One region of the Pseudocitrobacter cyperus genome, then DNA from elsewhere that is predicted to be linked to it. Evidence: predicted binding sites of a transcription regulator. Region 1 holds the regulator's gene; each other region holds the start of a gene.
What was found. Region 1 encodes Fur, which represses iron uptake genes when iron is present. Its sites were predicted from a motif close to ATAATAATGAGAACNACTATCAA; they were not measured.

Region 1 (7,953 bases):
AGCAGGGTCTGCTCGTTGGCGGCAAAGTAGACACGCGTGCGCCCATGAAGCGATTCCGTTGCTTCGGCAAACGCGTTGTTATCCAGTTTGTAGAGCGTCGTCAGGATCAGCATAAAGCGATTGACGGCTTTTTTCTGCTCAGCGTATTCATCGGAGAGCAGCAGTTCACGCATCGCGCGCACTTTATCTTTCGCGGTTTTAACCGGCTTCACCTCGGCAACTGGAGCAACCTGAGCCGGTGCAGCTTCAGCTTTAGCAACCGGGGCAGCAACAACAGGTTGTGATGCGGCGGAAAACTTCAGCATTCGCCGTAAAATGTCGGATGCGCTCTCGCCAATGTGCAGTGTGTGGGCGGCAATATAGCGATAGAGTTCGTCATCAACTTCGATCGTTTTCATCTTAATCCAGTGCAATAATTTTTCTGAATACAAGTTGCTGGGATTATATGTTCAAAACCCAACAGCGGATAGCGTCATACCAGGATAGCGGCAAAAATGGGATAAAAATCGTATCTTGCCCCTGAACGTGAGAATGTCCAACATAATACCCTAACCCGACAGAGCGAAAAAAAGAACTTTGCTATGAAATTGAATACCCGAACGCAATCTGCACAAAACCAGCACAATAATTCCCCCATCCTTCTCGTTCATGGCCTGTTTGGCAGCCTGGATAACCTCGGCGTGCTGGCGCGCGACCTGGTGGCCGACCACGACATCCTGCAAGTGGATATGCGTAACCATGGCCTTTCGCCGCGTTCTGACGAGATGAACTATCCGGCGATGGCGCAGGATCTGCTGGACACGCTTGATGCCCATCATATTGAAAAAGCAACGGTAATTGGGCATTCGATGGGTGGCAAAGCGGTGATGGCGCTTACTGCGCTGGCTCCGGAGCGCATTGCGCGGTTGGTGGCTATCGATATCGCCCCCGTGGATTATCACGTTCGTCGTCATGATGAGATTTTCGCCGCCATCAATGCCGTTACCCAGGCGGGCGTCGCCACCCGTCAGCAGGCGGCAGCGCTGATGCGCGAGCATCTGGCGGAAGAAGGCGTGATTCAGTTCCTGCTGAAATCGTTTGTCGACGGCGCGTGGCGCTTTAACGTTCCGGTGCTGTGGGATCAGTACCCGCATATCGTCGGCTGGGAACCCATTCCGGCGTGGGATCATCCGGCGCTGTTTATTCCTGGCGGTAATTCCCCGTATGTTACTGAAGATTATCGCGATGCTCTGCTTTCGCAGTTCCCGCAGGCTCGTGCGCATGTCATCGCTGGCGCAGGCCACTGGGTACATGCAGAAAAACCTGATGCGGTGCTGCGCGCTATTCGCCGATATTTAGCAGACTGATTAAAAACTCAACGACCGCGCGCCATTATGGCCGTGGTCGTTGGCGTGTCGGTTGCACTGATGTATGATTGCGCGCTGTCTGCACCGGGCGTTTCCCGGTAGCTTGTTTCCCCGAAGTCACTCTGAATCATGGCAAAAGAACAAACGGACCGCACGACATTAGATTTGTTCGCAAATGAGCGTCGGCCGGGAAGACCCAAAACCAATCCGCTTTCGCGTGACGAGCAGTTGCGCATCAATAAGCGTAATCAATTAAAACGCGATAAAGTTCGCGGCCTGAAGCGCGTCGAGCTGAAACTGAACAATGATGCCGTTGACGCTCTGAACGAGCTGGCGGCAGCGCGTGATATGAGTCGCAGTGAGCTTATCGAAGAGATTCTGATGAGCCAGTTAGCCCTGCTTCACGAGCAGGAAAAGGTCTGAAAATTTCGCAAAACCCCACTTTCATGTAGCAGAGAGTGCAGTCCGGTACGATTGCTGATTCCGCACCTTTCTCTGTTCTGCTATGATTGCCCTTATCTGTGGGCAATACGCCACCACCATATCATTAAGTTTCAAGAGGTTATTTAACTCATGGCAATCGTTGGCATCTTCTTTGGTAGTGACACCGGCAATACCGAAAATATTGCAAAAATGATTCAGAAACAGCTTGGTAAAGACGTTGCCGACGTGCATGACATTGCCAAGAGCAGCAAAGAAGACCTGGCTGCATTCGACATTTTGCTGCTGGGCATTCCGACCTGGTACTACGGCGAAGCGCAGTGTGACTGGGATGATTTCTTCCCAACGCTGGAAGAAGTCGATTTCAACGGCAAACTGGTTGCCCTGTTCGGCTGCGGCGACCAGGAAGATTATGCGGAATATTTCTGTGATGCGCTGGGGACTATCCGCGACATCATCGAACCGCGCGGCGCGACCATCGTTGGTCACTGGCCGACTGCGGGCTACCACTTTGAAGCCTCCAAAGGACTGGCCGATGACGACCATTTCGTCGGTCTGGCCATCGATGAAGACCGTCAGCCGGAACTGACCGCTGAACGCGTTGAAAAATGGGTGAAACAGGTTTCTGAAGAGCTGCATCTGGAAGAGATCAAAAACGCTTAAGCATTAATGCGGCGTGATTGTTAAATTACGCCGCATTAATAGGTAGAAGCAATCAAAATAATAGCTACAAATTTTTAACTTTTGAACGCATATCTGTACAATACCTGCAGAATTTAGCGGGTTTGCTAGTTAAGCCTCGTTTTTGAAATCTTTACTCGCCCAGGGCTTGCTGTTTTCATTTAGAAAGGGTCATTCTATAATGAGACGCATTATACCCGGTGCACTCTCTATGATACTTCCCTGTTGGGAAGTCAATCGTTTAGCAACAGGACAGATTCCGCATGACTGACAACAATACCGCATTAAAGAAGGCTGGCCTGAAAGTCACACTTCCCCGGTTAAAGATCCTGGAAGTGCTTCAGGAACCAGACAATCACCATGTCAGCGCGGAAGACTTATATAAACGCCTGATCGACATGGGTGAAGAGATTGGTCTGGCGACCGTCTATCGCGTACTTAACCAGTTTGATGACGCGGGCATCGTAACGCGCCATAACTTTGAAGGGGGTAAGTCCGTTTTCGAACTTACCCAACAGCATCACCACGATCACCTGATCTGCCTCGACTGCGGCAAAGTGATTGAATTTAGCGATGATTCCATTGAAGCCCGCCAGCGTGAAATCGCGTCAAAACACGGCATTCGCTTAACGAACCACAGCCTGTACCTGTATGGTCACTGTGCAGAGGGTGACTGCCGCGAAGATGAACACGCCCACGACGCGGTAGAAAAATAGTCGTCACTGTTTTACTAAAGCCAACCAACAGGTTGGCTTTTTTATTGCCTGTTGCTTACCCTCCACACTTCGGCGTAATGTTACTTTAATGTAAACACTAAGGTACCGGAGAGGGAAATGGAACTTCGACAGTTACGATATTTCGTCCGCATCGTGGAGACCGGAAGCATGGGCAGCGCGGCGCTCGATCTGAATATTGGCGTCTCGGCGCTCAGCCAGCAGATGACGCGACTGGAAAACGACCTCTCCATACGCCTGTTGCAACGCACCTCCAGAGGCGTCACCCCCACCAGCGCCGGGCTGGCTTTTTACTCGCAGGCGCAACTGGCGCTTCGTCATGCCGATGACGCGGTGCTCGCCGCACGCGAAGCGCGTCTTTCCGGACATATCAGCGTAGGCATGGCGCCCAGTACCGCCTCCGTGCTTGGCATGCCTTTTATCAACGCGATGCGCGAAAGCTACCCTGACGTTCGTTTGCATGTTGTGGAAAGTCTCTCCGGAAACCTCGAACGCATGATCAACACCCGTCAGATTGATTTAGCGATTGTTTTTCAGAAGGATAAAATTGTGCGCTGGAGCGCAAGACCGATTCTTGAAGAAAGACTTTTCCTGATTGGCACCCATGCCCTTCTGGCTGATATTTCCTCTGACGGTATCTCGCCTGCCCAACTGGCAAACATTCCGCTGATTATGCCAAGCCAGGGGCATGGCCTGCGTGGCAGGCTTGAAGCCATTGCCCAGGAGCACGGACTGACCCCGGAAGTCGTCACCGAAATAGATGGCCTGGCCTTGCTGATGCAGGCGGTACGCAGCGGCCTTGGCGCCACATTACAGCCTGGGGCGGCGATATCCCACCTCGACCACGAAGCACTCAGAGTGATCGATGTCCAAAATCCAGTCCTTAGTCGCCCCAACTTTCTGGTCAGCCTCTCTGATGATGAACTCTCTCCGGCTGGTCTCGCAACCCGCGTAATACTCAGCAAAGTAATGCGAGAGCTCACGCAAGCCGGCGCGTGGCCAGGCGCAACCCTTTACGTTAACTAAAGGCCTCTTTAGCAAGAGGCCATAGCGGCAACGCGCATCAAGCATATACATTTCAATTACAAATTTAACAATTAGTTAAATAGTAATGGAGTCGACAATGGTTGATGTTCTGGTGATCGGCGGAGGCAATGCGGCATTGTGTGCCGCACTGACCGCTCGCGAGGCCGGCGCTTCTGTGCTGCTGCTTGAGGCCGCGCCTCGTGAATGGCGCGGCGGTAATTCCCAGCATACCCGCAATTTGCGCTGTATGCATGACGCCCCACAGGATGTGCTGGTGGAGAGCTACCCCGAAGAGGAGTTCTGGCAGGATCTGTGGCGTGTTACCGAAGGAAACACTAACGAGTCGTTGGCACGTTTAGTGATCCGCACCTCATCGCACTGCCGGGACTGGATGCGCCAGCATGGCGTTAACTTCCAGCCCCCACTTTCGGGCGCACTGCATGTCGCGCGGACTAACGCCTTTTTTATGGGCGGCGGTAAAGCGCTGATGAATGCTTATTATCGCAGCGCGGAGAAACTGGGCGTGCAAATTCGCTATAACACCCCGGTTCAGGCGCTGGAGCTGCAAAATGGCGAATTTGTCGCTGCACTGGCAGGAGAGGAGCGCATTACGGCCAAAACCTGCGTACTCGCCGCCGGGGGATTCGAGTCCAACCGGGAGTGGCTGAAGGAGGCCTGGGGCCAGAATGCGCGTGGAGAATGGCCTGCCGATAATTTTCTCATTCGCGGTACCCGCTTTAATCAGGGCGTACTGCTCAAATTTATGATTGACGCGGGTGCGGATATTATTGGTGATCCTTCCCAGTCCCACTGTGTGGCGATTGACGCCAGAGCGCCTCTCTATGATGGCGGCATTTGTACCCGTGTGGACTGCGTCTCTTTAGGGCTGGTAGTCAACCGTGATGCAGAACGCTTTTATGATGAAGGGGAAGATTTCTGGCCCAAACGCTATGCCATCTGGGGACGGCTGGTCGCCCAGCAACCGGGGCAAATCGGCTATTCGATTATCGACAGTAAAGCCATCGGTCACTTCATGCCGCCAGTATTCCCTGGCGCGCGGGCAAACACGCTGGATGAGCTTGCGCGTCAGTTAGGCCTTGATGCTGAACGTTTGACCCATACCATCACGCAATATAATCAGGCCTGTCAGCCAGGGCAGTTCGATCACACCACGCTGGATAACTGCGCGACGGCTAATCTTACCCCACCGAAAACGCATTGGGCGCGCCCAATCGATACCCCTCCCTATTATGGTTATGCCCTGCGCCCGGGGATCACCTTTACCTACCTGGGATTGAAAGTAAACGCTCACGCCGCCGTGCATTTTGCCGGAAAGCCAAGCCGAAACCTGTTTGTCGCCGGAGAGATGATGGCAGGCAACGTGCTGGGCAAGGGGTATACCGCGGGCGTCGGTATGTCGATTGGTACGACTTTCGGACGCATCGCCGGAAAAGAGGCCGCACTGGCAGCAAAACAGGAGGCGCGTCATGAAGCAGCTTGAAAAATTAATTATCGAGGCTCAAATTATCACCGAGCCAGAGGCGGAAGTTGAGCGCGTAATGCAGGTCTGTAATGCCTGCCGCTACTGCGAAGGCTTTTGTGCTGTGTTCCCGGCGATGACCCAGCGGCTTGAGTTCAATAAAGCGGATATCAACTACCTGGCGAACCTGTGCCATAACTGCGGCGCCTGTCTGCATGCCTGCCAGTATGCGCCACCGCATGAGTTTGCTATCAATGTGCCTAAAGCCATGGCCGAAGTCCGGCTGGAGACCTATCAGCACTACGCCCAGCCAGCCGCTTTCGCCGCACTCTATCGCCGGGTGGGCATCACCGTGACCCTGGCGCTGGTTTTCGGCCTGATCTTCTTTTTACTCCTCGCTATGGGGCTGAAAGGGTCGCTGCTCCATCCTCCGCTGGCGGGTGATTTTTATCAGATCTTCCCCCACAACCTGCTGGCCTGGATGTTTGGCTCCGTGTTTATTGTGGCAATCGGATTGCTAATGACCGGGGTCGTTCGCTTCTGGCGTGAAATTTCTCCCGGCCTTCCACAATCTGCGGATATCTCCGAAGCCTCACGCAACGCCCTCACGCTGAAATATCTCGATGGCGGCCATGGAAAGGGCTGTAATGAAGCGGACGATGCCTTTACCCTGCTGCGTCGCCGTTTTCATCACTTCACCTTCTACGGCTTTATGCTCTGTTTCGCTGCCACCCTCGTGGCGACAGGCTATCACTATCTTGCTGGCTGGGAAGCCCCCTACCCCTTCTTCAGCGTACCGGTCATGCTCGGCACCCTGGGCGGTGTGGGTCTGGTCGTCGGCCCGGCGGGGTTACTGTGGCTGAACCTGCGTCGCTCGCCTCTGCACGGCGATCCACGGCAAAAGCCGATGGATCGCGGTTTTATTTTACTGCTGTTACTCACCAGCCTGACGGGGTTAGGCCTGTTAGCCGGCAGGGACTCATCGTGGATGGGCATTCTGCTCGCCATCCACCTGGGGGTAGTCATGGCGCTTTTTTTGACCATTCCCTATGGAAAGTTCGCCCACGGATTTTATCGTTGCGCATCCCTACTCAAGTGGGCAATTGAGAAGCGACGCGGAAAACAGACGGGGGTCGCAGGCGACTAACCCATACACTCTTACCTCTATAACAACAAAATGAAGACAATGGAGAGCAAACCCAATGACTCAACCAACATCGCGCGCCGGAACGTTCGGCGCAATACTCAGAGTAACCAGTGGTAATTTCCTCGAACAGTTCGACTTTTTTCTGTTCGGTTTTTACGCCACCTATATCGCCAGAACATTTTTCCCGGCGGAGAGTGAGTTCGCCGCGCTAATGTTGACGTTTGCTGTGTTTGGTTCTGGTTTCCTGATGCGTCCTATCGGCGCCATTGTTCTTGGCGCCTACATTGACAGGATTGGTCGTCGTAAAGGGCTGATGGTCACGCTGGCGATTATGGGCTGCGGCACTCTGCTGATTGCCCTGGTTCCCGGTTATCAGACTATTGGCGTATTAGCCCCCATTCTGGTTTTGCTCGGTCGACTGCTCCAGGGCTTCTCTGCGGGGGTTGAATTGGGCGGTGTGTCGGTCTATCTGTCTGAAATTGCCACGCCTGGCAATAAAGGCTTCTATACCAGTTGGCAATCAGCCAGCCAGCAGGTCGCCATCGTTTTTGCCGCGCTGATCGGCTATGGACTGAATGCAACGCTCGGACACGATCAGATTTCCGAATGGGGCTGGCGCATTCCCTTTTTTATTGGCTGTATGATTATCCCACTGATTTTTGTCCTGCGACGTTCGCTCCAGGAAACGGAGGTCTTTTTACAGCGTAAGCACCGCCCCGATACCCGGGAGATTTTAACCACCATCGTGAAAAACTGGCGGATCATCACCGCCGGGACGCTGCTGGTGGCGATGACTACGACAACCTTTTATTTCATTACCGTCTATACCCCCACCTACGGCAGAACCGTTTTACATCTCAGCGCACGGGACAGCCTGATTGTCACGATGCTGGTGGGGATCTCGAACTTCATCTGGCTGCCCATCGGCGGGGCCATCTCCGACAGAATCGGCCGTCGCGCTGTGCTGATGGGCATTACGCTGCTCGCGCTGGCTACCACCTGGCCTGTGATGAACTGGCTAACGGCGGCGCCAGACTTCACCCGCATGACGCTGGTACTGCTGTGGTTCTCGTTCTTTTTTGGGATGTATAACGGCGC
Region 2 (7,953 bases), 1.1 Mb from region 1:
TATCTCGCTGTTGATGGCGGCAGGTAATCCTTCCCGCAGGTTGTTAACCGTGACGTTAAAGCCGCTCTCTTCAAGCGGGTCACTCAACCCCGGCGCAAACTGGCCATCGACGAACACCAGTCGCCAGGCGTCCAGCGTCAATGCCAGCGAATCCGGGACGATATCGTCAAGCGTCGTCGCCACCGGCGCAACAAACTGACTGTTGAGCAAACCGTCCAGCGCGGTGTATTTCCAGTCTTCATCTTTACGCGTCGGCAATCCTAAGCGCAGCACCTGTTGCAGATGCTCACGCGCCTGCGGCGAACGCGTCCCGCCCTGCGCCTCGAACAGATGATGCCACTGTTGCAGTGCGTTACTGCTGTTCGGTAAGCCAGCCATAGCCCTGCTCCTCCAGTTGTTTCACCAGGGTGAAGTCTCCGGATTTCACGATCCGCCCCTGGTAAAGAACATGCACCACATCCGGTTTGATGTAGTCGAGAATGCGCTGGTAGTGGGTGACGATAATGAACGATCGCTTACCGTCGCGCAGCGAGTTTACGCCATCAGCGACAATCTTCAGGGCATCGATATCCAGCCCGGAATCTGTTTCATCGAGGATACACAGTTCCGGCTCCAGCACCGCCATTTGCAGAATATCATTGCGCTTTTTCTCACCGCCGGAGAAACCGACGTTTACCGAGCGGGTCAGCAGATCCTGCGGCATCTTCAGCAGATTGATTTTCTCTTCCATCAGATCCTGAAAGTCGAAGCGATCCAGCGCTTCCTGGCCCCGATATTTACGCACGGCATTGAGCGCCGTTTGCAGGAAAAACTGGTTACTGACGCCTGGGATCTCCACCGGATACTGGAAGGCCATGAAAATACCTTCTCCCGCCCGGTCTTCCGGCGAAAGTTCAAGGAGATCTTTGCCCTTAAACGTTACCGCGCCGCCGGTGACTTCGTAATCTTCGCGTCCGGCAAGGGTCGCCGAGAGCGTGCTTTTCCCTGAACCGTTCGGCCCCATAATGGCATGTACTTCGCCAGGCTTAACATCAAGGCTCAAACCGCGCAGGATCGCTTTCTCTTCAACTGCAACCTGCAAATCTTTAATACTTAACATAGTGTTCCCTTAACGCTTATCCGACGCTGTGTTCGAGGCTTATCGCCAGCAGTTTTTGCGCTTCCACGGCAAACTCCAGAGGTAGCTCGGAGAAGACGTCCTTACAGAAGCCATTGACGATCATTGAGATGGCATCGTCTTCGCTGATCCCGCGTTGCAGGCAGTAGAACAACTGATCTTCGCCAATGCGCGAGGTTGTCGCTTCATGCTCCAGTTGGGCGCTGTTGTTGCGGCACTCGACATACGGGAAAGTATGCGCGCCGCAGTCGGGGCCAATCAGCATAGAGTCGCACTGGGTGTAGTTGCGGGCATTCGTCGCAGTCGGCATGATTTTCACCAATCCGCGATAGCTGTTCTGGCTTTGCCCTGCAGAGATGCCTTTCGAGATAATGGTCGATTTGGTGTTTTTGCCGATATGGATCATTTTGGTGCCCGTATCCGCCTGCTGATGGCCGCTGGTCAGTGCAACCGAGAAGAACTCACCAATCGAGTTATCACCGCGCAGAATACAGCTTGGGTATTTCCAGGTGATGGCTGAACCGGTTTCCGACTGAGTCCATGACATTTTGCTGTTTTCGCCTTCGCACAACGCGCGTTTGGTGACGAAATTCAGTATGCCGCCGGTGTTGTTATCACCTGGGAACCAGTTTTGTACCGTGGAATATTTTACTTCCGCATCTTTGTGGATAATAACCTCAACCACTGCGGCATGAAGCTGATAGCTGTCGCGCACCGGTGCGGAACAGCCTTCGATGTAGCTGACATAGCTGCCTTCATCCGCCACCAGGATCGTGCGTTCAAACTGACCGGTTTTTTCCGCATTGATACGGAAATAGGTCGACAACTCCATCGGGCAACGCACCCCTTTCGGAATGTAGATAAAGGTGCCGTCAGAGGCGACCGCCGCGTTCAACGCCGCGAAAAAGTTATCGTTGGAGGGCACCACCGTCCCCAGATACTGTTTAACCAGTTCCGGATGATCGTGGATCGCTTCGCCAAACGAGCAGAAAATGATCCCCTGCTCTGAGAGTTTTTCCCGATAGGTCGTGGCGACAGAGACAGAGTCGAAGATAGCATCCACCGCAACCTCTTTGCCCTCACGCACCGGTACGCCAAGCTGGTTAAACGCGGCTTCCACTTCATCGGTCAGGAAGGCGTTAGCGCCTGTTTGCTGCACCGCGCCCGGCTCAGATACGCAGTTCTCATCGCAGTTACCGCAGGATGGCGCGGAATAATAGCTGTAATCCTGATAATTGAGCGACGCATAGTTTGCCTTGAGCCAGTGTGGCTCTTTCATCTGCTCCCAGGCATGGAACGCATTCAGGCGGAACTCCAGCATCCACTCAGGTTCATTGCGTTTCGCCGAAATGGCGCGAACCACCTCTTCGTTGATTCCTTTGGCCAGTTCGTCGGTTTGTAACCGGGTATAAAAGCCCTCTTTGTAGTTCAGCGGGCCGCCGGTCCAGGTTTTGACATCGTCAGTTGCTTCAGTATTGCGCGTCATAATCGTACCGCCTATACCCCAAAACTTTCGCCGCAGCCGCATTCGTTCTGCGCTTTCGGGTTATGAAATTTAAATATCTGATTTAATCCTTCGCGCACATAATCCACTTCAGTGCCGTCGATAAAAGGCATGGCCTGAAGGGGAACCCACAGCTTTGCGCCCTCAGATTCGAACAGCAGATCGTCCTCACGGGGGTCGCTTACCGTATCCAGCACGTAGCCGAATCCGGCGCAGCCCGTCTGCTTAACACCCAGACGCACTCCCTGAATGCCCGGCTGCTTACTCACCAGATTGCGAATTTGCGCTGCCGCAGCGGGCGTCAGCGTCAGGCCGCGCCATGCGAAATCATTGGGATCAAAGGTTCCTGAATCTACATCCATTGGTCTACCTCACTGGTTAAGCCATCAAAGGCATAACACCATGTTAGTGATAATGATTATCACTTCAACCCATCCGCAACAGGGGTATTCTCATCAGACCCGCTTTACAGATGCTTTTTATAAGCATAGACCCTGAATCCACAGGCAACCGGGATAGCTATATTTTTACAACACTTTGAAAAATAATAGATTAAGGAAGAGTAATCGCTGGAAGTGGTTGATGAATAAAAGATGTATTGTTAATGCCTATTTATTTGATAGCTTTTCGACCTTTCAGCCCCTCTCGCTCACACTAACGGTACGCAGACTTGCCGGATCGCTAAATCTGACCTACATCATTGATGACCCCCTTCAAAATTAACGGGAGAAATCATGGGTTATTATGTTATTAAGAAATCCGAAAAAGCCGTTGCGCAGCCGTGGTATTTTTTACTAAAGGCCGATAATCACGAAACCATTGCGACCAGTGAAATGTACTCAAGTAAGGATGCGGCGAAAAAAGGGATCGCGTCCGTTCAGAAAAATGGCGCGAGTGATACGGTTAAAGACGATACGGTCAAATAAGCAAAAGGCCCAGCACATTGGGCCTTTTCATCAGGATCACACAACCGCCGTCGTCAGGCGCGAAGTGCAGCACAATCGCCCCTCTTCATCGAAAATTTCGATTTGCCACACCTGGTTGCGTCGTCCGGTATGAATCGGTTTACAGACACCGCGAACGCGACCACTGCGCACGGAACGGATGTGGTTAGCGTTGATTTCCAGCCCAACCACGCCCTGCTCGCCTTCAGTGCACAGATAACCTGCAACCGACCCCAGCGTTTCCGCCAACACCACAGAAGCCCCGCCGTGCAATAAACCAAAAGTCTGATGTGTACGATGATCGACCGGCATTGAGCCTTCCAGAACATCCTCACCCATGGCGTCAAAACGAATATCCAGTAGCGCCATCATCGTCCCCTCATTCATCGCATTGAGGGCTTCGAGAGTCGTCTGTCGTCTCCAAATCATCCAATAATCTCCAGTAGCGCCTGTAACGGATGGCGAACGCCATTCCCTTCAACACGTTTCACCTGGCTGCGGCATGAGTAACCGGTCGCCAGACAGCGATTGCGTGGCAAACGCTGCATTGCCTGCTGCCATGATAACGCATAAATCCCGAGGGAGTTTTCGTGATTTTTCACTTCATGGCCATAGGTGCCTGCCATGCCGCAGCAGCCGACGTTGATGTTTTCAAGCCTGGCGCCAAAGCGGGCGAAGATGTCCGCCCACTGTTTAGTTGCCGCAGGCAATGCGGTGACTTCCGTACAGTGACCAAAGAGATACCAGGATTCACCGCCGGACTCCTGGCTGTGAATGTCCTCCAGCGCCTGCGGCAGCCATTCGTGCACCAGCATGACATTAAAGTCACCGCGTTTATCACCCAGCACCTGCTTGTACTCATCGCGATAGCACAGCACCAGAGCCGGGTCGACGCCCACCATAGGGATGCCGAGTTCCGCTACGCGATTCAGGTAATCTGCCGTTTTACGCGCGGTTTTGGTAAAGCGGGTGACGAAACCTTTAATGTGCTGCGCCTTGCCGTTCGGTGAGAACGGGAGCAGCACCGGTTGCAGGCCCAGTTTATCAATCAGGCGAATAAAATCGGCCACGACCTGTGCATCGTAGTAGCTGGTGAAAGGATCCTGCACCACCAGCACCGTTAACGCTTTTTGCTCCGGCGACAACGCTTCCAGTTGCTCCAGCGTCATATTGGCGGAGCGATGGGTGGTAAGCCGTTTTTGCAATGACGGCGCGGAAAGCATCGGCAGATCGACCATCCCAATGTGCTTTTCTGACAGCTTACGTACCAGTGGCTGGCTCATAAAGAAGTTGAACGTTTTCGGTGCGCGCGCCATCAGCGGCGCATAGCTTTCCACCGTCGCCACCAGATGATCGCGCACCGGGCGCAGATAGCGCGTGTGATAGAGCTGTAAGAAACGGGCGCGGAAGTCCGGCACATCAATTTTAATCGGGCACTGGGTCGAGCAGGCTTTACAGGCCAGGCAGCCGGACATTGCCGCTTTCACCTCGTGGGAGAAATCGTACTCACCTTTGCGCGCATGCCAGGAGTTACGGGTACGATCAATCAACGAACGCAGGCTGGCGCGTTTCTCCGGCAGTTCTTTTTCCAGCAGTAATGGATCAACACCGCGATCGGCAAGCAGGCGTAGCCATTCCCGCACCAGCGTTGCGCGGCCTTTCGGAGAGTGGATACGATCGTTCGTTATCTTCATTGACGGGCACATCGGGCTTTTGGCATCGAAGTTAAAGCACAGACCGTTGCCGTTACACTCCATCGCTCCGCGCCAGGAGGTGCGTACCGCGATGGGGATCTGCCTGTCAAAGGTGCCGCGTTTAACCGCATCGACTTTCATCATCGGAGCATCCACGCCCGCCGGGGCGCAAATCTTACCGGGGTTGAGTCGGTTAAGCGGGTCGAATGCGGCTTTCACTTTCCGCAGTTCGTCATACAGTTGCTCGCCGAAGAAGGCCGGGCTGTACTCCGCACGGAAACCCTTACCGTGTTCACCCCACAGCAAGCCGCCATATTTGGCGGTCAGCGCGACAACATCATCGGAGATCTGTTTCATCAGGATCTCCTGCTGTGGGTCGCACATATCCAGCGCCGGACGCACGTGCAGCACACCCGCGTCAACGTGGCCAAACATACCGTAGCTCAGGCCGTGACCGTCGAGCAATGCACGAAACTCAACGATATAATCCGCCAGATGCTCCGGCGGTACACAGGTATCTTCCGCAAACGGAATGGGCTTCGCCGCGCCTTTAGCATTCCCCAACAGCCCGACCGCTTTTTTACGCATCGCGTAAATACGCTCAATACCATCCAGTTCGTTACAACGTTGCCAGCCAATCACGCCGCCTTCCTGACGGGCAATCAGTGCATCCAGACGCTGACACAGTGAAGTCACCTGCTCTTCAATCAGCGCCTCGTCGTCTCCGGCAAATTCGACAATATTAAGGCCGAGCATCTCTTTATCCGGCACATCGGCAATCAGTTCGCTGACCGAGTGCCAGACGATATCTTCCCGCGCCAGATTAAGCACTTTGGAGTCGACCGTCTCGACCGACAGCGCGCGGGCTTCCACCATCAGCGGCGCATTGCGCAGCGCGGAGTTGAACGAGTCGTACTTGATATTGACCAGCCGGCGTACCTTCGGCAGCGGCGTAATATCCAGCCGCGCTTCGGTGATAAACGCCAGCGTCCCTTCTGAACCGGTGAGGATTCGGGTTAAGTCAAACGAACTCATCTCATCGTTAAAGACGTGCCGCAGGTCGTAGCCTGTGAGGAATCGATTTAGTTTTGGAAATTTGTCGATGATGAGTTGTCGGTTATCACGGCAACCCTCAAAAACCGTGCGGTAAATGCGCCCGGAAGCGGACTGCTCTTTCGCCAGGGTTTCTGCCAGCGCGACCGGAACCGGCTGCGTATCCAGAATGTCGCCGCCCAGCAGCACCGCCCGCACACCCAGCACATGATCGGAGGTTTTGCCGTAGACCAACGACCCCTGACCTGAGGCGTCGGTATTGATCATGCCGCCAAGCGTCGCGCGATTACTGGTTGATAGCTCGGGAGAGAAAAAGTAGCCGTATGGCCTGAGATATTGATTGAGCTGATCTTTAATAACCCCGGCTTCGACCCGCACCCACCCTTCTTCCGGGTTGATTTCAATAATGCGATTCATATATCGGGACATATCAACGATGATGCCCTGATTCAGCGCCTGCCCATTGGTGCCAGTACCGCCGCCACGCGGGGTGAAGATGAGTGAACGGAAACGTTCTTCCTCTGCCAGACGTGCCAGCAGAGCCACATCCGCCGTCGAGCGGGGAAACACCACCGCATCCGGCAACAACTGATAAATGCTGTTATCGGTTGCCATTGTCAGCCTGTCGGCATATTGAGTGGCGGTATCGCCGGTAAAACCTTGTTGCTCCAGTGCCTGCAAAAAATTCAGCACCAGTTGAACCACGCCTGGTGCCTGAGAAATTTGTGGGATCATCACGCTTGACCCTGTCTGAATAGTTGGTGTTGTTGTACATGCGCGCCTTCCACAGGAAGAGGCTCATGTTTAATCGTTTGCGTAGCGCATTTATCGTTGTATCACATTTTTTTCTTATACGCCCGGTAGATTTAAGTGCAAAATCGCCCCGTTAAACAGTTTGATATTATTATCAATATAAGGGCTTACGCCGCGCCAGCGCTCTGGCGTACAAAAGAAGGTAAAACTGATCTATGAGTACGTTTCAACGGCCTCGCGATATACCGCAAATACTGCTATCTGTGCTGTTTTTAGCACTGATGATCATCGCCTGTTTATGGATTGTTCAGCCATTTATTCTGGGTTTCGCCTGGGCTGCCACCATCGTGATCGCCACCTGGCCGGTGCTGTTGCGTCTGCAACGCATTCTTTTTGGCCGTCGTGGCCTCGCAGTGCTGGTGATGACGCTGCTGCTTTTCTTACTGTTCGTGATTCCGATTGCGCTGCTGGTCAATAGCGTTGTCGACGGCAGTGCCCCATTGGTACATGACATTACCTCAGGAACGTTGACGCTGCCTGAACTCGCCTGGCTGAACAGCATTCCGTTTGTCGGTGCGAAACTCTATCAGGGCTGGCACAGTTTGCTGGATATGGGCGGCAGCGCCATTATGGCGAAAGTGCGCCCGTATATCGGCACCACGACCACCTGGTTCGTCGGTCAGGCGGCGCACATCGGGCGCTTCCTGATGCACAGCGGTTTAATGCTGCTGTTCAGCGCGCTTCTTTACTGGCAGGGCGAAAAAGTGGCATTTGGGATCCGCTATTTTGCAACCCGTCTGGCGGCCAAACGTGGTGACGCGGCGGTGCTGCTGGCGGGTCAGGCGATTCGCGCCGTGGCGCTGGGCGTGGTCGTCACCGCGCTGGCAC
Region 3 (7,953 bases), on a different contig from region 1:
TGGCCGTCATCTGGAACAACCGGCTCTACCTACGATGAAATATTCCCGCTTCGTGGAATACAAAATCGACGAGAAAAAAGGCACCGTCCAGCAAGTTTGGGAATATGGCAAAGATCGCGGATACGACTTCTACAGCCCGATTACGTCCGTCATCGAATATGAAAAAGATCGCGACACCATGTTTGGCTTCAGCGGCTCCATTCATTTATTCGATATAGGCCAGCCGACCATTGGTAAGCTCAATGAAATTGACTACAAAACCAAAGAAGTGAAAGTGGAAATCGACGTTCTGTCGGATAAACCGAATCAGACCCACTACCGTGCAATGCTGGTTCATCCACAGCAGATGTTTAAATAAGAAGGAATAGTTATGTCTACTAAATGGATTAAATCATTATTTACCGGCGTAGTATTAACCGCCGCACTGGCAACCTCTTTCGCAGCATCGGCATTCACCGAAGGCACAGATTACATGGTGCTGGAAAAACCCATTCCCAATGCTGACAAAACGCTGATTAAAGTCTTCAGCTACGCCTGCCCGTTCTGCTACAAGTACGACAAAGCGGTCACAGGCCCGGTATCTGAAAAAGTGAAAGATCTGGTGGCATTCACCCCTTTCCATCTGGAAACCAAAGGTGAATATGGCAAGCAGGCCAGCGAAGTGTTTGCCGTGCTGATTGCAAAAGATAAAGCTGCAGGCATTTCCCTGTTTGATGCTAACTCACAGTTTAAAAAAGCAAAATTCGCATACTACGCGGCGTATCACGACAAAAAAGAGCGCTGGTCTGACGGTAAAGATCCGGCAGCCTTTATCAAAACCGGCCTTGATGCCGCTGGCATGAGCCAGGCTGATTTCGAAACCGCACTGAAAGAACCGGCGGTTCAGGAAACGCTGGAAAAATGGAAAGCGGCCTATGATGTGGCAAAAATCCAGGGCGTTCCGGCCTATGTGGTTAATGGTAAATATCTGATCTACACCAAGAATATTAAATCTATTGACTCTATGGCCGAGTTGATTCGCGAACTGGCGAGCAAATAACACAGGGAAATGCTTATGGCTTTCATTAAGGGATTATGGCGAAACCTTCGCGCAAGCCCGGTCGATACGCTGGTGAGGTGGCAGGAGGGGCGCTTTCTGTGGCTTTTTATGGCCATCGCGATGGGCGCGCTGATTGTGCTGGCGCACTCATTCTTCCAGATCTATCTCTACATGGCACCGTGCGAACAGTGTGTTTATATTCGCTACGCTATGTTTGTGATGGTGTTTGGCGGTGTGATTGCGGCGATAAACCCGAAAAACATTATCCTGAAACTGATTGGCTGCGTGATGGCGTTCTACGGCAGCATTATGGGGATTAAGTTTTCAGTCAAGCTGAATGGTATCCATTATGCGGTGCATAACCCGGATCCCGACGCGCTGTTTGGCGTCCAGGGCTGTTCAACAGATCCCACTTTTCCCTTTAATCTGCCGCTGGCGCAGTGGGCGCCTGAATGGTTCAAACCGACCGGTGACTGCGGCTATGATGCGCCCATCGTACCTGATGGCGTTACGCTCAGCAGTACTCAGCAGTGGTTTATCGATATGTATCAGCATTCTGAAGGCTGGTATCTCCTGCCGCCATGGCACTTTATGAATATGGCGCAGGCGTGCATGCTGGCTTTTGGTACGTGTCTGGTATTGCTGCTGATAATGAGTGCCGCCTGGGGTTTGAAACTACTCAGAGGGTAAAGAAAAAGCCTGATAGCGCGTCGCCTGTCAGGCCAGTAATCCGATTAAGAGAAAGAGCAAATGGCGCTGTGCTTATCACGCCCACCAACAGACTGTAATAGGTTAATATTGCAGCCTATTCGTAGACCAGCTAAGCGCAGCGCCACCCGGCCAGATTCACCCTACCTGCACCGACAACATACTTAAACTTCCCATTTCTACGCCATCCACCGGCATGGAGATCGCTTCCTCACCATCCCATGCGCCCAGCACGTACAATAATGGCAGGAAATGCTCTGCCGTCGGGTTCGACAGTGAACCACCTTCGTGCTCCAGGTAATTCCCCAGCGGATGCTGCTCTACCGGGCCTTTCCACGTCAGATTCGCTTTAACGTAGTCATTAAACGACGTCGCCCACGGATAAGGCGCACCGTCGCCATGCCATTTTGCTGTTCGCAGGTTATGCACCACGTTGCCACTGGCCACCAGCATAATGCCCTCGTCGCGCAAGCTGGCAAGCTTACGCCCCATTTCCAGATGCCATGCCGCAGGCTTAGTGCTGTCTATACTCAACTGCACCATCGGGATATCCGCGTTCGGGTACATCTTAATAAGTACGCCCCAGGAACCATGGTCGAAACCCCAGGCTTCTTTATCCAGCGTGACGGGTACGGGCGACAGCAATTCAACAAGCCGCTGCGCCAGCGCCGGAGAGCCTGGCGCAGGATAATGAATGTCATACAGCGCCTGCGGGAAACCACCGAAATCGTGGATCGTTTTCGGCGCATCCATCGCAGTTACGCCCGTACCACGGGTAAACCAGTGGGCAGAAATAACCACGATCGCTTTTGGCCGGGGCAGCGTCTCGCCCAAATGTTGCCAGGTGCGGGTATAGATGTTGTCTTCCAGCACATTCATCGGACTACCATGACCTAAAAACAACGCTGGCATTCGGGTACGAGACATGTTGATATCCTCACAGAAGGTACAGTGTAATAACACTACATTAACCTGTTTTATGGGGAGTGAAACTCAGATAAGCATGATGATGATCTTCAGAAAATTTGAATGTAAGGTGGGGTAAAGAAGCGAGTTGCCTCTCGTAATGGAAGACAAAGTTCAATAATATAAATGATAATCATTATCATAAGGAGTAGACGATGTCGGTACCCTTAATTCTGACCTTGTTAGCGGGTGCAGCCACGTTTATCGGCGCATTTCTCGGCGTTATCGGCCAAAAGCCCTCCAACCGCGTGTTGGCGTTTTCCCTTGGCTTTGCCGCCGGGATTATGCTGCTGATTTCGCTGATGGAGATGCTTCCCGCCGCGCTGGATACCGAAGGGATGTCGCCGCTGCTTGGCTACGGCATGTTCGTTATCGGCCTGCTGGGCTATTTCGCTCTCGACCGCATGTTGCCACATGCTCACCCGCAAGATCTGGCGCCGGCGGAAGTGAAACCCCTGCCGCCCAATATTCGCCGGACGGCCATTTTGTTGACGCTGGGTATCAGCCTGCACAACTTCCCGGAGGGAATTGCCACCTTTGTCACTGCCAGCAGCAATCTTGAGTTAGGTTTCGGGATTGCTTTTGCTGTGGCGCTGCACAATATTCCGGAAGGGCTTGCGGTCTCCGGGCCGATCTACGCCGCGACCGGGTCTAAGCGAAAGGCGGTATTCTGGGCAGGAATTTCCGGGATGGCGGAAATTCTCGGTGGCGTACTGGCATGGCTTATCCTGGGGAGCCTGGTCTCACCTGTTGTGATGGCGGCCGTCATGGCGGCAGTGGCGGGGATTATGGTAGCGCTGTCAGTCGATGAACTCATGCCACTGGCAAAAGAGATCGATCCCAATAACAACCCAAGCTACGGCGTATTGTGCGGGATGTCCGTAATGGGGCTGAGCCTGGTATTATTGCAATCGATTGGTTTAGGTTAATCATGGTGCCGTGCTTGAACAATAGCACGGCATAATCATGGGATTACAAATTATCACAAAATTTTATCTGAATAATGGCATTTACCCTTGCCAGTCCGCATCGTATTGTTATTATGCGCCAGCAACAATCTCGCATCACTAACTCAATCATCAAAATAATATTATTTTCGGGGAGTATTATTTAAAATAATATTTTAACTTATTCACGCCTATCCATTTAGATTTCCTAACTTTGTTCATTTATACCTTAGGATATAATTTTCATACACTGTATTTATTTATTCAGTTATGTCGTTATTTTTAAAAGGATATAAATTATGTTTACAGGAAAAAGAACGATACTGGCGCTCGCTATCACCGCACTCACTTCTGGTTACGCCCTGGCCGATGTTGACGGCGGCGGTGGTAAAATTACCTTTTCCGGCCTGATTATTAACGCCCCCTGTTCTATTCAGGCTGATGATGTCGATAAGCAGGTTAACCTCGGGGAAGTTCCCGCCAGCTATATTAATGCCAACACCCACTCTGACGCAGTAGACTCCAGCCTTCATTTGATCAACTGTGACCTGCCAAACTCCGACAATGGCGATGGAGACACAGTCTCTAAAGTAGACGTCACCTTCAGCAGCGGCAGTGTTGAACCCACTGACAGTAACCTGATGACCAATACCTATGCCAGCGGCGCGAACAATGTCGGGATTCGCTTACTGGATAAAAACAGCGCCAACATTACCCTGGGTGCTGCGCATACTGTCGATCTGATTACCACTTCAGCAACCCAGATCCTGCCGTTTAAAGCCTGGATGGAAAAAACAGGCTCGGCGGACGTCACCCCTGGCGGCGTAACGGCTACGGCAAATTACACCCTGATCTATAAATAACCCACAGGCGGCCATGATGGCCGCCTCCTCCTTGTATTTTTAATTACCCGGGTATGGACACCATGGATGCATATAAGCTGCTGATTTTAAGCGGTGGTTTGTCGCTTGCCTTTTCTTCTCAGGCCGTTGAGTTCAACCTGAACGCACTGGATAAATCTATGCGCGAGAGCGTGGATATTTCTCAGTTGAAAGAGAAATCCTCCATCGCGCCGGGTAATTATTTTGTTTCCGTCACGGTCAACAAAGCACAAATATCGTCAGGCCGGGAGCTCACCTGGAAAGCCGAAGGGCAAGCGGTGAATGTGTGCATTCCTGCCGATCTCGCGGATCAACTCGGGCTAAAAGAGAATATCCGAACCGTATTATCGTTAAAAAACAACTGTGTAGATTTCAGCGCTTACCCAGATATTCACTTTTCCCTGGATATGGCGAACCAGCGTCTGGATATTACCCTTCCGCAGGCGTTGCTGGCCTGGAAATCGGAAAACTGGATGCCGCCTTCCAGTTGGAATGACGGTGTGGCGGGTCTGCTTCTGGACTATAACCTCTTTGCCAGCACCTATCGCCCCAATCACGGCGAACACAGCGAAAACTATAGCTCCTATGGCACAACGGGGCTGAATATGGGGGCCTGGCGCCTACGCAGCGACTACCAGATAAGCCAAAGCCAAAGCGACGAGAGCTCACAGACCAGCCGCGGCATCTCGCGCACGTACCTGTTCCGCCCTCTGCCCTCTCTGGGCGCGAAGCTCACGCTGGGCGAGACGGATTTCAGCTCCAGTATTTTTGATGCCTTCGCCTATAACGGCGCTGCACTCATTAGCGATGACCGCATGCTGCCCTGGGAGCTACGCGGTTATGCGCCGCAAATCAGCGGGATCGCGCAAACGAACGCCACGGTCACCGTCAGCCACCAGGGGCGCGTCATCTATCAAACTAAAGTGGCACCAGGGCCATTTATCATTAGCGATCTCAACCAGTCCGTGCAGGGCACCCTCGATGTGAAGGTCACAGAGGAAGATGGACGCGTCAATACGTTTCAGGTCTCTGCCGCGTCGACCCCCTTTCTGACGCGTGAAGGCCAGGTTCGCTACAAAGTTGCCGCAGGAAGGGCGCGCCCGGATATTTCACACCATGTCATTGACGACACTTTTATCAGCGGCGAAGCCTCCTGGGGGATGTTATCCAATACCTCCGTTTACGGCGGGGTACTGGCGGCGGGCAGCAATTACCGCTCAGCCGCTCTGGGCATCGGTCAAAATATGTTGTGGATGGGAGCGCTTTCCTTCGATATCACTCACGCCAGCAGCACCTTCGATGACGGGCACACCGAGCAGGGGCGGAGCTACCGTTTAAACTACAGTAAACGTTTTGATGCCACCGACAGCCAGGTCTCGCTGGCAGCTTACCGTTTCTCAGAACGTGAATTTCACAGCTACGCCAATTTCATTGACCATTTATATAACGATGCCGATACCCAGGATGAAAAGCAGACCATCAGCGTCACCTTTAACCAGCCCATTGAGCCGCTCAATCTCAACCTTTATCTGAGTGCGCTGCGCCAGCAGTGGTGGGATGGCGATAGTTCAACAACCGCCAGCATCACGGCAGGTTTTAACTTTGATATTGGCGACTGGAAAGGTTTGTCGCTCTCCACCTCCTGGAGCACCACCCACTATGAAGAGAGCGATAACGAAAATCAGTTATATATCTCGCTCTCCGTCCCGTTCGACTACAGCCGCCGCATGAATTACGACATGCGTAACAGCGGCAATACCAGCCATATGGTGAGCTGGAGCGATGCCTCTAACCCACGCAACACCTGGGGCGTGTCAGCCGGAATGGAAACCAATAAACCCGACAATGGATCGCAATTCCGCGGCAACCTTCAGCACCTCACCAACATCGGTGATTTGCAGGTATCGGGAAGCTACGCCGCCAGCGATTACAGTTCCATGAGCGCCAGTTGGAGTGGTTCCTTCACCGCCACCCGGCATGGCGTGGCTTTACACCGTCGCAGTTTTGGCAACGAGCCCCGAATTATGGTGGATGCTGACGGTGTCTCGGGCGTCCCCATTCAGGGCGATTTTAACCAGACCAATCTGCTGGGCTACGCTGTTGTGCCGATGATCAGCAGCTATCAGCCCTCTGCCGTGGCCGTGAATATGAATAATCTGCCAGACGGCGTGACCGTTGATGACAATATTACGCGCGAGACCTGGACCGAGGGAGCTATCGGCTACAAAACTATCGTTTCCCGTGCCGGGGAAGACGTCAGCGCGGTGATCCGCACCGTTGATGGACGTTTCCCCCGCTTGGTGCCACTGTGCGCCTTGCTGAAAATAATATCGATATTGGGATAGTTGGTGAAGACGGGCATATCTGGCTCGGTGGCGTTAAGGCGGGCCAGCAATTCAGCGTGCAATGGGGCGAAAGCCAGCGCTGCCTTATTGAGCTACCTGCCAGCCTTGATGGCGTTAACCAACAATTTATTTTGCCGTGTCATTAATTAAGGATGAACAATGACGATCTCCAAATCACTCTCTCTTTTCCTGGTCATTCTGCCGCTGGCCTGCCAGGCGGCGATCCAGCCAGACCGTACCCGCATCATATTTAATGCGAGCGACAAAGCCGCCAGCCTCAAGCTGGAAAACCAGAGCAAACGTCTACCCTACCTGGCCTACTCATGGATTGAAAATGACCAGGGTAAGAAAGACGACACTTACTTCACCGCTCTGCCACCTATACAGCGCCTGGAACCCAACGCCACCACGCAGGTACGGGTAGTAAAACAGGAAAATGTCCGCACCCTTCCGGCGGATCGCGAATCGCTTTTTTACTTCAACGTTCGGGAAGTTCCCCCCAACCCGGAAAACAACGGAGATCACGCCATAGTGCAACTGGCCGTGCAATCACGGCTGAAGCTTTTCTGGCGACCCGCAGGGCTTAAGAAAAAACCGGGCGTCGAAGTGGAGCAGCAGCTCACCGCCGCGCAGCAGAACGGTGCGCTACGCGTGCAAAACCCTACAGGGTACTACATCACCCTTGCCTGGTTTGGCAAAGATCTCAGCCGCTTATTTCCCGGTTTCAACAGTACGATGATAGCGCCCTTCTCCGCCGTTACGCTGAATACGGGTAACTATAGCGGGGACACCTTTTCGCTCGGCTATATGGATGACTACGGCGGCATGCGCATGCTGAATGTGCGTTGTCACGGTCAATGCGTCGTGGCGGCCGTGGAGAAGCAAAAATGAAGCGCCTGTTGTGTTTATTCGCCCTGATCCTGCTCACCATGCTCCCCCTGCGCTCCGCTCTGGCTGTTCACTGCTACCTGGGATCTTCCGGCGGTTCTGTAGAGGGATATAGCAATATCGAGCCTTTTGCCGTGCCGAGTAATGCCAGGCCGGGGGATAAAATCTGGGAGAGCAAT
Region 4 (7,953 bases), 1.2 Mb from region 1:
ACCCGCCCTGGGATCCGCAGGTGCCGGTTAAGCGCGCAATGCAGTGGATGCCAATCAGCGAAAAAGCCGGTGCAGCATGGGGCGTTAGCCCACGCCTGATCACCGCCATCATTGCGGTTGAATCTGGCGGCAATCCCAATCTGGTCAGCAAATCCAATGCGGTAGGGCTGATGCAACTGAAAGCCTCAACTTCCGGGCTGGATGTGTATCGCCACATGGGCTGGAAGGGGCAGCCATCAACCAGCGAGCTGAAAAACCCAGAGCGTAATATCTCCATGGGGGCGGCTTATCTGAGCATTCTGGAACATGGCTCGCTGGCGGGTATTAAAGATCCGGAAGTAATGCAGTATGCGCTGATGGTCTCCTATGCTAACGGCGCGGGGGCGCTGCTGCGCACGTTCTCTTCCGATCGTAAAAAAGCGATCAGCAAAATCAACGAACTGGATAAAGACGAGTTCTTTGAGCACGTGGTGGATAATCACCCGGCGCCGCAGGCGCCGCGCTATATCTGGAAAATGCAAAAAGCCATGGATGCGATGTAACTAGTCACGTACCCGGTTTGCGCGTTCACGCGCCTCTCGCTCCAGCGAAAAGATAATGCGCTGGAGCGAGCGTTCCGCCGCCGGGTTGATGTTAAGAAAACGCAGGCTCAGGCGCGGCGTCGTAATCGTCTCATTTTTATGAGAGACCACTTTGCGATCGCTGACGGCAATCAACTGGGCATCGAAGTTAAATTTTCCCCACTCTCCCATATCCAGTTCAAGCTGTGAGAAACGCATTCCAGGCTGTAACGCCTTCTCAGGCTGGCTATCCAGCAACGCGCCCAATCCGCCCAGCGACAGATCAAAAAGGCGAAAACTGAGCACCTGTTTATCGGGCAGCAGCGCTTTGCCGAAATAGGGGAGATGCTGTGGGGCGGTAATACGGAAATATTCCCGACGCTGGATAAACCATAACGTCGGAGGAACGGGAAGCACGAACGCGGGGCGATTCTCATGTTCACCTGCTGTTATCTGGCGCACGGAAAACTCCATTTTTGCGCCTGCGGTTTCTGCCGTAATGGTTACGTTTTCCACGCGCTGCACCGCGCGATTCTCGTACTCCTGGCTGCCAAAATCGAGCACCAGTTCACTCTTGCTTACTGCAAGAATACGGCTGATAAACTGTCCGCTGCTCCAGGAGACGCGAAGCGGTATCTCGTCACGATGCAGATCGCGCAAAATATTCTGCACAGCAAGAGGGTTTTGCTTAAGAAACTGTGAAGGGTACTGATTCATCTGACATCTCTCCTGGAGGATAAACCATCCCCCAGTTATCGGTCGGCCCTGTGGAAACTTCAGCGAGGCAAACATTTTTTTGCCGATTTTTTCTGTGAATCAACGGGCAAAAAGAGCATGTTCAGGTCAAACTCATTGACCGTGCGAATAAAATATAGGCGCGATGACGGGATTTTTAAGAGTAATTACCTATACTTGAAACATTAGCGGCGCAAAATACCGGCGCTTTTTTTGAGGTTTTTTAACTGGAGGATGGTAAAAATGGGTGTTATTGCCTGGATTATTTTTGGTCTTATTGCAGGTGTTATTGCCAAACTGATTATGCCGGGTAAAGACGGCGGCGGCTTTATTCTGACCTGTCTGCTGGGGATTGTCGGCGCAGTGGTGGGCGGCTGGATCGCAACCACGCTGGGCTTTGGCGATCGCGCGATGGGCTTTGATATGCATAGCTTCCTGGTGGCGGTCGTGGGTGCCATCGTGGTGCTGGCGATTTTCCGCTTCCTGCGACGCAACAACTAAGTATCAGCGAATCAATCTGAACGGCCCCTTTCGGGGCCGTTATCTTTTCTACTCTTTGATCCCTTCGACATTTTTCTGACTGCGCGCATTTGAGTGTTGCATCATAAATAGAAATGAGAATAATTGGCGTTCTCTATTCTAATAACAGGTCAGACTAATACCATGCGCTTCGCTTATCGCACACTTTCGGGAATGATCGCACTGGCTCTCGCCACTCAGGCCTGGGCTGACAAAAATGAAACCACCATGGTTGTGACGGGGGGCGGCGAGGGGAGTGAACTGCCGGCCTGGACCAACAGCGCCACCAAATCCGCCGTGGCGGAGAGTAAAACGCCGCAGGTGATCAACACCATCAGCAGCAAGGAAATCACTGAGCGCCACGCCACCTCAGTCAATGAGATCCTGCGTTATGCGCCGGGCGTCTCGACGGAAGTGCGTGGTAGCACCAGCTACATGAGTGAATATAAAATCCGTGGTTTTACCGTGGATAACGAATTTTATAATGGCCTCCAGTTGCCCTATAACGTTAACGGCAACACGAAAGCGCGAATTGACCCGCTGCTGATTGAGAGTGTCGATATCCTGAAAGGGCCATCATCCGTGTTGTACGGCAACGGTTCTCCGGGCGGGCTGGTGAATATCCAGGGGAAAAAGCCGCAAACCGGGCAGCGAACGGAAGTGGGCTTTAATACCGGGACGCGTAATCTGAAAGAGGGGTATCTCGACTCCACCGGGCGTATTCTCGACAGCGACTGGAGCTATCGCCTGCTGGGGAAGGCGCGGGAAGGGGACGATCAGCCGCACACCACCCGTTATGAAGACTATCTGGTCGCGCCGAGCGTCACCTGGCAGCCGGACAGTCAAACCCGTCTGACCATCGACGCACTGGCGCAAAACACGCCGAGCCTCACTCCGTCTAACCCGTTGCCGCTCTCTTACCTTCGTTCCAGCTACGCGGGGAAACGCGATTTTGCTGGCGACAAATGGAGCGGTTTCGAACAGCGGCAATGGATGGTGGGCTACAGTTTCGAACATGCCTTTGACAGCGGCTGGGCCATTGCTCAGAAAGCGCGTTATTTCGATATCGATACCCATCAGCGCAGCGCCTATTCCACGGGCAACGCGGGAAATGCAGAAGTGTATGAGTTAAACCGTTTTGCTTATACCACCGATGAAGATCTGCACAGTTTTAATATTGATAACCAGGTCACCAAAACCTTCGCCCTGGGCGACTGGCAGCACCATTTACTGGCCGGGTTTGATTACCAGAAGCTGAACTCACACTACAACTATCGCTACGCCTCGACCACGCCGGGTATGGATATGCTGCACCCGGACTACTCACAAATCACCAGCGATAATCTGGGGCTCTATACTGCGCAGAAAAACCGTCTTTCATACAATCAGAAGGGATATTACTTCCAGGATCAGATTGAGTACGGTGGCCTGAATATTCTTGGCAGCATTCGCTACGACGAATATCAGTCCGCCACCACGGATTATCTCAACAACCAGCAGAAAGAGTGGATTTCTCAGGACAGAGTCACCAAACGTCTGGGTGCGCTCTATGCGTTTGAAAATGGTATCTCGCCATTTATCAGCTATTCAGAGGGGTTCCTGCCCGTTTCACCGCGCGGCAACCTGACGGCGAAGGAGGTGAAACCGACCACCAGTAAACAGGTTGAAGGTGGGGTGAAGTATCTGCTGGCGGAGTACGCCACCACGCTTACCGCCTCGGTATTTAATATTCGGCAGAAAAATGTGGTAAGCGCAGACCCGAGCTGGAACTATCGTCAGACCGGGGAGATTGAATCGAAAGGAGCGGAACTGTCTGTCATAAGCCGCCCGACTGATAATATCAACCTGATTGCCAACTACGCCTATACCCATGCGATCAACACCGAAGATGAAACCTACCAAGGCAAACGCCCAACGCAAATCCCGGAAAACGCGTTTAACCTGTGGGGGGACTACACCTTCGACAGCACCTTCTTAAGCGGTGTAACCCTGGGGGCGGGAGTACGCTATACCGGGCCGATGGAGATTTCCCCGGCAAATAACGAAGGGAAGCTCGGCGGCACGACACAATATGATATGGCGGTCTCTTACGATATGTCCGCGCTCGACAGCAGCCTGAACGGGTTAACGCTAAAAGCCAGCGCGCAGAACCTGACCAACAAAGAGACATTGAGTTGCTACGATAGCACCAACTGCTGGATTGGCCGCGACCGCACGGTACAGGTGGGGGCGAGCTATACGTTTTAAGGGGAGGGGATTTGCCCCTCACCCCGCCCTCTCCCTGAGGGAGAGGGAGAAAAACAGCGCAGGTCTGCAAAACTGGCACGGACGGTTCCCCCCCTGAGGGAGAGGGAGAAAACCAGTGCAGGTCTGCAAAACTGGCACGGACGGTTCCCTCCCCCTGAGGAAGAGGGTAGAAAACCAGCGCAGGTCTGCAACACTGGCACGAACGGTTCCCTCCCCCTGAGGGAGAGGGTAGAAAACCAGCGCAGGTCTGCAAAACTGGCACGGACGGTTCCCTCTCCCTGAGGGAGAGGGTTAGGGTGAGGGGGAAAACCGGTACAGAACTTAGCAACTGTGCACAATCCATCCCCTCGCCCCTTTGGGGAGAGGGTTAGGGTGAGGGTGCCGCCTGCACCGGTGTATCCGGCACGGTATCGCACGGCTTCTCTTGCGGGCAGATTAAATCCAGCATCTTCAGCGTGACGCCGTTGGTCCAGCCAAATCCATCCTGCAACGGATATTCTCCGCCGCCGCCGCCCGTTCCGGTAGAGGTAATATCATATTTTTCCACCAGTTTTTTCTCGCGGTCATAAGTGTGCTGTACGTTACTCAGGAAGCGCCAGGTTACATCCATCGCCACTTTTTGCTGTCCATAATTCTGCAGCCCTTCAACCGCAACCCACTGCAATGGCGCCCAGCCGTTCGGGGCATCCCACTGCTGTCCGCTGTTGATGGTAGTGGTGGTAATTCCGCCCGGTTTTAACAAACGGCTCTCGGTGGCGGCTGCCACTTTGGTTGCGCGTTCGTGGGAAGCAGCATTCACATACAGCGGGAAGAGAGTGGCGGCGGTGAGCTGATTACGCACCTTATGCGATTTCAGATCGTAATCGGCGTACCAGCCCTCTTTATCATTCCACAAATACTTCTCCATCGCTTTTTGTCGTGCGCTGGCCTCGGTTTCATACTGCGCGCTTTTCGCCGTGTCTCCCGCCGCTTTGCTGGCTTCGGCGATCAGTTTTTCCATTTTAAACATCAACGCGTTCAGATCGACCGGTACAATACTGGTAGTGCGAATGGTGCCCAATTGCTGGGGGTTATCCATCCAGCGGGAGCTGAAATCCCAGCCCGAGGCGGCGGCAGAGCGTAAGTCGCGATAGATCTCCGTCGCCGGGCGGTTCGGGTTACTTTTCGCGGTGGTCACATCATCAAGCCAGGATTCCGGACGCGGCGTGTCGTTATCATCCCAGTAACGGTTCAGCAGCTCGCCGTCACGTAATTTCACAACCCGTTTGTTGCTGTCGCCTGGTTGCAGGCTCTCTGCACCCTCCATCCAGTAAGCATGCTCTTTTTCCATTTGCGGCAGGTAGGTTTTCAACGCCTCGCCGTCATGGGTGGCGAGCAATTCTACCATTAACGAGAAGAAGGGCGGCTGGGAACGGCTCAGGTAGTAGCTGCGGTTGCCGTTAGGAATATGTCCCCAGGCGTCGATTTCCCAGGCGAAGTTGGCGACCATGTCCGACACTTTATCCCAGTGCCCGCTTTCGGCAAGGCCGAGCATGGTGAAGTAGCTGTCCCAGTAGTAAACCTCGCGAAAACGCCCACCGGGCACCACATACGGTTTCGGCAGCGGCAGCAGGGAACTCCACTTCTCCGCCGTTTCGCTGGTGCGGGTCAGCACCGGCCACAGGCCGTCAATATGCTGACGCAGGGTCTGACCCTTTGGCGGCACGTAAGTCTCCCCAGCCGTCGGCAGGGTGAAATTCATCTCCACAAAGTGGCGCAGGTCAAAGCTGGTCTGGCTCTTTTGCATCCGGTAATCGGCGAGGATCATCAGCGGGTCGCTTTTGGGTACCGCATCGGCAAAGGTTTTTTGATCGGCAAAAAGTTTCGCGCTTTGCACATCATTAAACAGCGGCCCCAGCAAAATATCAGGGGAGGCAGGGCGGGCCTCCTGCGCCTGAGCGCTAAAAGCCAGCAGTACGGCGCTTAACGTCAGGGCACGGAGCGCAACAGGATGCGCAGCAGGTTTTTTCATCGGTTATTCTCCAGTTCGGTAAACAGCAGGAGCGCTGCAATCAACCTGATGAAAACCTTAGTCGAAATTCCTTCCTGCCGTGGCGATTTGCGTGATTTCTTGCCGTTTTTTCAAAGCGGATCGCATTCATAGCCTGAAAAAATAATCCCTCATAATTATTGGAATAACTGATTGCTGATGCTGGCAGACATTATTTTTATTGATGATTATTTGCACAGTGATCGCACATGTATGTTCTTAAAGAGTGCAGCTATTTCTTATAAAAATAAGACTTCACCCATGAAGTATTTATAAAACAGATAGTTAATTATTTGGCATGCCAGTTGCTATATGAATCCCATCTTGTATACCAACAGGGATTCCAACATGGCAGTAATGATCGGAAAAACGCTTGCCGAATGGCAACAGACGATAGCAAGTAATAGCGATAACGTTTTTGCTTTATTAAAAGCCCATCTTGATTCTCTGCCTGCGCCGGATAATGCGTGGATTGCACTGGCAAACGAAAGCGCGCTTCGCGAACAAATTGACGCCTTGCTGCCGCGCTATCAACAACAGCCTGATGCTCTCCCGCTGTTTGGTATTCCCTTCGCCATTAAAGACAATGTGGATGCCGCAGGCTGGCCGACCACGGCAGGGTGTCCGGCGATTGCGCAGGTCGCAGAACGCGACGCGACCGCCGTGGCAAAGCTAAAAGCAGCGGGCGCGATTCTGCTGGGGAAAACCAATCTCGATCAGTTCGCCACCGGCCTGGTGGGGACGCGTTCGCCGTATGGCGCGGTCGCCAATGCCTTTAACCCGGAATATGTCAGCGGCGGCTCCAGCTCTGGTTCTGCATCGGTGGTGGCGCGCGGGCTGGTGCCGTTTTCGTTAGGAACGGATACCGCAGGATCTGGCCGCGTCCCCGCTGGATTTAATAACATTGTCGGGCTGAAACCGACCAAAGGCTGGCTTTCCGCTACCGGCGTTTTTCCGGCCTGCCGCCTGAACGATACCCTCTCGGTGTTTGCGCTGACGGTGGATGATGCCTGGCAGGTGGCGACGATTGCCGGGGGATATGATGCTGAAGATGCCTACTCGCGTAGCAACCCGGCGACGGCGCCAGCGGCATTCACCGCGAGCCCGGTGCTTGCCATTCCCGATGAACTGCGCTTTTTTGGCGACAACGAGGCGGAGCAGGCATGGCAGGCGGCGCTTGGCGCTTTACGCGTGAGCGGCGTGACCTTAAAGCCTATCGATTTCTCCCCGTTTTATCAGCTTGCAGAACAGCTCTATCAGGGGCCATGGGTGGCTGAACGCACAGCCGCGGTGGGGGATACGCTCCGGCATCCGGAGCAGATGGATCCCACCGTCCACACCATCATCGCCGCCGGGCTGAACTACAGCGCCGTCGAAACATTCAACGCTGAATATCTGCGTGCGGAGCTGGCGCGCAAAATCCAGACTGCGCTGGCGGATGTTGACGCGCTGGTGGTGCCGACGTCACCGACCATCCACACCATCGATGAGATGGCGCGTGAACCCATTCGCTTTAACTCAGAGTTTGGCACTTACACCAATTTTACGAATCTCGCGGATCTCAGTGCGCTGGCGCTTCCTGCCCCGTTCCGCGCTGACGGCCTGCCCGCCGGGATTACGCTGCTTGCGCCAGCATGGCATGACCGCGCTTTAGCGGTATTTGGTCGCCGCTGGCAGCAGCAACTGGCGTTACCGACAGGCGCTACCGGGCACGCATTTCCGGCGATACCGCCCACATTACCGGGTTCAGAACATCACGTCCGTATCGCTGTGGTAGGGGCACACCTGCGCGGCATGCCGCTCAACTTCCAGCTAACGCAACGGAACGCCGTTTTTGCCGAGGCGACGGAAACCGCGGCCAGC

Region 2: a site for Fur is predicted at 3,024-3,046, ahead of sufA (Fe-S cluster assembly scaffold SufA). Genes of this name have one in related genera too.
Region 3: a site for Fur is predicted at 2,840-2,862, ahead of zupT (zinc transporter ZupT). Genes of this name have one in related genera too.
Region 4: a site for Fur is predicted at 1,904-1,926, ahead of VSR74_RS00785 (TonB-dependent siderophore receptor). Genes of this name have one in related genera too.

What each region holds. Positions count from the first base shown of each region.
Region 1 is NZ_JAYMYY010000001.1:1,368,061-1,376,013, forward strand. Features, by position in the region: gene seqA (replication initiation negative regulator SeqA) at 1-398, opposite strand, end outside; gene ybfF (esterase) at 582-1,346, shown strand; gene ybfE (LexA regulated protein) at 1,476-1,769, shown strand; gene fldA (flavodoxin FldA) at 1,920-2,450, shown strand; gene fur (ferric iron uptake transcriptional regulator) at 2,732-3,184, shown strand; gene tcuR (tricarballylate utilization LysR family transcriptional regulator TcuR) at 3,302-4,228, shown strand; gene tcuA (FAD-dependent tricarballylate dehydrogenase TcuA) at 4,326-5,729, shown strand; gene tcuB (tricarballylate utilization 4Fe-4S protein TcuB) at 5,716-6,855, shown strand; gene tcuC (tricarballylate/proton symporter TcuC) at 6,911-7,953, shown strand, end outside.
Region 2 is NZ_JAYMYY010000001.1:287,757-295,709, reverse strand. Features, by position in the region: gene sufD (Fe-S cluster assembly protein SufD) at 1-378, opposite strand, end outside; gene sufC (Fe-S cluster assembly ATPase SufC) at 353-1,099, opposite strand; gene sufB (Fe-S cluster assembly protein SufB) at 1,116-2,603, opposite strand; gene sufA (Fe-S cluster assembly scaffold SufA) at 2,615-2,983, opposite strand; gene VSR74_RS01415 (YegP family protein) at 3,356-3,547, shown strand; gene menI (1,4-dihydroxy-2-naphthoyl-CoA hydrolase) at 3,584-3,994, opposite strand; gene ydiJ (D-2-hydroxyglutarate dehydrogenase YdiJ) at 3,991-7,047, opposite strand; gene ydiK (AI-2E family transporter YdiK) at 7,281-7,953, shown strand, end outside.
Region 3 is NZ_JAYMYY010000002.1:339,123-347,075, forward strand. Features, by position in the region: gene VSR74_RS10330 (aryl-sulfate sulfotransferase) at 1-358, shown strand, start outside; gene VSR74_RS10335 (thiol:disulfide interchange protein DsbA/DsbL) at 371-1,039, shown strand; gene dsbI (protein-disulfide oxidoreductase DsbI) at 1,055-1,729, shown strand; gene ygiD (4,5-DOPA-extradiol-dioxygenase) at 1,886-2,674, opposite strand; gene zupT (zinc transporter ZupT) at 2,869-3,642, shown strand; gene VSR74_RS10355 (fimbrial protein) at 3,960-4,523, shown strand; partial or broken gene VSR74_RS10360 (fimbria/pilus outer membrane usher protein) at 4,586-7,032, shown strand; gene VSR74_RS10365 (fimbrial biogenesis chaperone) at 7,046-7,777, shown strand; gene VSR74_RS10370 (type 1 fimbrial protein) at 7,774-7,953, shown strand, end outside.
Region 4 is NZ_JAYMYY010000001.1:147,419-155,371, forward strand. Features, by position in the region: gene emtA (membrane-bound lytic murein transglycosylase EmtA) at 1-542, shown strand, start outside; gene ycgR (flagellar brake protein YcgR) at 543-1,277, opposite strand; gene VSR74_RS00780 (GlsB/YeaQ/YmgE family stress response membrane protein) at 1,539-1,796, shown strand; gene VSR74_RS00785 (TonB-dependent siderophore receptor) at 1,959-4,061, shown strand; gene VSR74_RS00790 (alpha,alpha-trehalase) at 4,429-6,072, opposite strand; gene atzF (allophanate hydrolase) at 6,439-7,953, shown strand, end outside.